DNA from 2 places in the Streptomyces cinereospinus genome. Region 2 is predicted to be linked to the other one. Evidence: riboswitches for the same ligand, from Rfam matches in the RefSeq annotation. Region 2 holds a riboswitch; the other holds the start of a gene.
The links. A riboswitch is a leader RNA that binds a small molecule or an ion and turns the genes downstream of it on or off. The one in region 2 is predicted to bind ZMP and ZTP.
Positions count from the first base shown of each region.

Region 1 (2,463 bases), on a different contig from region 2:
CCGTCAGCACCGTCGCCGCCTCGGTCAGCTCCGGCGCCGCCGGCTCCTCGCCCGTGCAGGGGTGCGGCGGCTCCTGCCACGCGCCGAGCTGGACGACCCGAACCCGCCGCCCGCGCCCCCCGCTAGCCGGTGGCCCCCTCCACCCCCAGCACACCGCGCAGCTGGGCCAACCCCCAGTCCAGGTCCTCCTCACCGATGACCAGCGGCGGCGCGATCCGGATCGTCGAACCGTGCGTGTCCTTCACCAGCACACCCCGGTCCATCAGCTTCTCGGACACCTCCCGTCCGGTACCGAACCGGGGATGGACGTCCACCCCCGCCCACAGCCCGCGCCCCCGCACCCGCGTCACCCGTCCCGTGCCCGTCAGCGCCGCCAGCTCCCGGTGCAGACGCCCGCCCAGCTCCGCCGCCCGCGCCTGGTACTCGCCCGACCGCAGCATCGCGATCACCTCCAGCGCCACCGCGCAGGCCAGCGGGTTCCCGCCGAACGTCGACCCGTGCTCCCCGGGCCGGAACACCCCGAGCACCGCCGCCGACGACACCACCGCCGACACCGGCACGATCCCCCCGCCCAGCGCCTTGCCCAGCACATACGCGTCCGGCACCACGCCCTCGTGCTCGCACGCGAACGTCCGCCCCGTCCGGCCCAGCCCCGACTGGATCTCGTCCGCCACGAACAGCACGTTCCGCTCCCGGGTCAGCTCCCGCACCGCCGGCAGATAGCCGGCCGGCGGCACGATCACCCCCGACTCGCCCTGGATCGGCTCCAGCAGCACGGCGACCGTGTTCTCGGTCAGCGCCGCCCGCATCGCCGTCAGGTCCCCGTACGGCACGATCTCGAAGCCCGGCGTGTAGGGACCGTAGTCCGCCCGTGCCTCCGGATCGGTGGAGAAGCTGATGATCGTCGTCGTACGGCCGTGGAAGTTGCCCGAGGCCACCACGATCTTCGCCATCTCCGCGGGCACGCCCTTGACCCGGTAGCCCCACTTCCGGGCCGTCTTCACCGCGGCCTCCACCGCCTCCGCGCCCGTGTTCATCGGCAGCACCATCTCCATGCCGCACAGCTCCGCCAGCTGCGTGCAGAACGCCGCGAACCGGTCGTGGTGGAAGGCCCGCGACGTCAGCGTCACCCGCTCCAGCTGCGCCTTCGCCGCCTCGATCAACCGCCGGTTTCCGTGCCCGAAGTTGAGCGCCGAATAACCGGCCAGCAGGTCGAGATAGCGCCGGCCCTCCACATCCGTCATCCACGCCCCGTCGGCCGAGGCGACGACCACCGGCAGCGGGTGGTAGGTGTGCGCGCTGTGCGCTTCGGCTTCGGCGATGAGGCTTTCCGTAGCGGTCACGGCAACTCCCGAACATGAGGCTGGGCCCCCTTCTTATCGTCGCTCGCATGGTGGACTCGGGACCCGGACCGTCCGGCGCGCCCGGTAGGCTGACCGGCGGGCCGTGACTGGCGCGCTGGGATGGGACCGACCATCGGGGAGCGGCCTTGTGCTGAGCGAGTGCCGTGCGCCTGGGCCGAACCGTGAACCGTGACCGTCCATGCCACGCCGCCCGGAGGCCGAGATGTCAGAGCAGCCCCTCTCCACCGAGTCCACCGCCTTCCGTTCCGCTCTCGACGTGATCCGCGCCGTCGAGCCGCGTGTCGCCGACGCCATCGGCCAGGAGGTCGCCGACCAGCGCGAGATGCTCAAGCTGATCGCCTCCGAGAACTACGCCTCCCCGGCCACCCTCCTGGCGATGGGCAACTGGTTCAGCGACAAGTACGCCGAGGGCACCGTCGGCCGCCGCTTCTACGCCGGCTGCCGCAACGTCGACACCGTCGAGTCGCTGGCCGCCGAGCACGCGCGGGAACTCTTCGGCGCCCGCCACGCCTACGTCCAGCCGCACTCCGGCATCGACGCCAACCTCGTCGCCTTCTGGGCCGTCCTCGCCGACCGCGTCGAGGCCCCCTACCTGGAGAAGACCGGCGTCCGCCAGGTCAACGACCTCTCCGAGGCCGACTGGGCCGAGCTGCGCCGGGCCTTCGGCAACCAGCGCATGCTCGGCATGTCCCTGGACGCCGGCGGCCACCTCACCCACGGCTTCCGCCCGAACATCTCCGGCAAGATGTTCGACCAGCGCTCCTACGGCACCGACCCCGCCACCGGCCTGCTCGACTACGAGACCCTGCGCGCCACCGCCCGCGAGTTCAAGCCGCTGATCATCGTCGCCGGCTACTCGGCCTACCCCCGGCTCGTGAACTTCCGGATCATGCGCGAGATCGCCGACGAGGTCGGCGCCACGCTCATGGTCGACATGGCGCACTTCGCGGGCCTCGTCGCCGGCAAGGTCCTCACCGGCGACTTCGACCCGGTGCCGCACGCCCAGATCGTCACCACCACGACCCACAAGTCGCTGCGCGGCCCGCGCGGCGGCATGGTCCTGTGCGACGACTCCCTCAAGGACCAGGTCGACCGCGGC
Region 1 is NZ_JBHMCY010000003.1:23,879-26,341, reverse strand. Features, by position in the region: gene ACFF45_RS01985 (hypothetical protein) at 1-10, opposite strand, end outside; gene rocD (ornithine--oxo-acid transaminase) at 123-1,343, opposite strand; ZMP/ZTP riboswitch at 1,437-1,526, shown strand; gene ACFF45_RS01975 (glycine hydroxymethyltransferase) at 1,567-2,463, shown strand, end outside.
Region 1: it holds a riboswitch for ZMP and ZTP, as region 2 does, so the genes downstream of both, ACFF45_RS01975 (glycine hydroxymethyltransferase) here and ACFF45_RS21200 (bifunctional 5,10-methylenetetrahydrofolate dehydrogenase/5,10-methenyltetrahydrofolate cyclohydrolase) in region 2, are expected to answer to the same signal.

Region 2 (2,463 bases):
TGGCCAAGGCGCAGGCCGACGGCCGGCTCGGCGAGGAGCGGCACCGCCCGGGCGGCTGCCCCCCGGCTGAGCGTCGACCGGCGCGGGCACCGGCGTCGCGGCACCGGGTCGGCGCGGCGGCACGGCCCACGGCGCCGCGACCAGCCGCCGCGTCCGGCACCGCTGATGACGCCGCGCCAGCACTGGTTCAGGCCACGCCCAGCTGCCGCTCGGCCGCCTCGACCGTCTGCTCCAGCAGCGTGGCGATCGTCATCGGGCCGACCCCGCCGGGCACCGGGGTGATCAGCGAGGCCCGCTCGACGGCCGAGTCGAAGTCGACGTCGCCGACGTTGCCCGCGTTGTACCCGGCGTCGACCACCACGGCGCCGGGCTTGACGTCCTGCCCCCGGATCAGCCGCGGGCGGCCCACGGCGGCCACCACGATGTCCGCCTCCCGGACGGCCGCGGACAGGTCCTCGGTGCGCGAGTGGCAGTACGTCACCGTGGCGTCCCGGGCGAGCAGCAGCATGCCGGCCGGCTTGCCGAGGATCGCGCTGCGCCCGACGACCACGGCCCGCTTGCCGGCCGGGTCGACGCCGTAGGCGTCGAGCAACCGCATGATCCCGCCCGGTGTGCAGGACACGAAGCCCGGCAGGCCGAAGCTCATCGCCGCGAAGGAGGCGAAGGTGACGCCGTCGACGTCCTTCTCCGGCGCGATCGCCTCGAACGCGGCCCGCTCGTCGACGTGGTCGCCGACCGGGTGCTGGAGCAGGATGCCGTGCACCCCGGGGTCGGCGGACAGGGCCGCGAGCGTGCCGACGAGGTCCTCGGTGGCCGTGGCGGCGGGCAGCGCCACGTGCCGGGAGGCGATGTTGGCGGTGCGGCAGCGGTTCTGCTTCATCCGGACGTACGTGACGGACGCGGGGTCCTCGCCCACCAGCACCGTCGCCAGGCAGGGGGTGACGCCGGTGCGGTCGGTGAGACGGGCGGCGCGCCGCGCGGTGTCCTCGACGACGCGCCGGGCGAGCGCGGTGCCGTCCATGAGCCGGGCCTGAGACATGGTCCACTCCTGGGTCGATCGACGGATCGCCCAGGCGCGCGGCATCTACTCTGCGTGGACCGCTCCCCGGTGGTACTCCACCTCAGCGCCAGTCACGGCCCCGGATCAGCGTAACCGAAGCGCGCCGGCCCTTCGCCCCCAACGCCGTTATTGCTCGTCCCACGCCTGGATCAGGGTCTGCTCGGTGATCTTGCCGTCACGCAGCCTGATCATCGACTCCGACAGGACCCGGATCCCGTCCGCGTACTCGCAGGACTCGCTGAAGGCCGCGCGGTCGCCCTGGACGACGCAGTCCTCCAGCTTGTGCGTCATGTCCCGGCTGTAGACGTCGTCGAGCATGGCGCTGATCTCGTCGCGGCCGTGCAGCACCCGTGGGTGGCTGGGCTGCGCGTTGTGGTCCACGACGCGCAGTTCGGCGTCGTCGGCGTAGAGCGACAGGAGGGTGTTCGGATTGCCTTCTATGCCCCGGCGCAGCGTCTCGGCGTCGAAGGCGGGACTGGCCGCAGTACCCATCGTGACCTCCTTCGAAGGGCCGCGGCCCACGGGGGACCCGGACCGCGGAGGGCCTCTCCTACGAGATTCCTCCGTCCGGTCGGCCCCGGCAAGCGGGCGGCGACTGCGCCTGACGGGTGAGGGCGCTGGGCCGACCGTGTCCGGCGGGGGGCGGCGCGCGTTGCTGGAGGCATGATCTCAACACGTCGTATCGTCGCCGCCGTTGGTCTCGCGGCAGCCGTCACCGGTCTCGCCGCCCCGTCGGCGGCCGCGGCCGGGGCGGACAGCCGCGGCGCCGGCGGGTTCAGCCCGATGGCCACGCTCGACTCGCTGACCGTGAGCGACATCCCCGAGGAGCACAAGGAGGAGTTCCCGCGGCCGTCCGCCCAGCTGACCCAGCTGAAGCGGCTGAACGACCTCAACCAGCTCAACCAGGTCACCGGCCTCGTCGCCCCGGTCACCGGACTGCTCCCCGCCGTCCACTGAGCCCGCTCGCCGCCGGCCGGGCCCGCCGGACCCGTCAGCCGGCCGCGGCCAGGAACTGGGTGGCCGCCAGCTCCGCGTACAGCGGGTCGGCGGTCACGAGTTCGCGGTGGGTGCCCACCGCGCGGACCTTGCCCGCGTCCATCACCACGATCCGGTCGGCCATCGTCACGGTGGACAGCCGGTGCGCGACGACCAGCACGGTGGTGGCCCGGGCCACGTCGGCGACGGTGTCCCGCAGCGCCGCCTCGTTGACCGCGTCCAGCTGCGAGGTGGCCTCGTCGAGCAGCAGCAGTCTCGGGCGGCGCAGCAGCGCGCGGGCGATGGCCACCCGCTGGCGCTCCCCGCCCGACAGCTTGGTGCCGCGATGCCCCACCAGCGTGTCGAGCCCCTGCGGCAGCCGCGCGACCAGTCCGTCCAGCCGGGTCGTCTTCAGCACCCGCGCCAGC
Region 2 is NZ_JBHMCY010000041.1:8-2,470, forward strand. Features, by position in the region: gene ACFF45_RS21200 (bifunctional 5,10-methylenetetrahydrofolate dehydrogenase/5,10-methenyltetrahydrofolate cyclohydrolase) at 188-1,039, opposite strand; ZMP/ZTP riboswitch at 1,061-1,145, opposite strand; gene ACFF45_RS21205 (nuclear transport factor 2 family protein) at 1,187-1,552, opposite strand; gene ACFF45_RS21210 (hypothetical protein) at 1,724-2,017, shown strand; gene ACFF45_RS21215 (ABC transporter ATP-binding protein) at 2,052-2,463, opposite strand, start outside.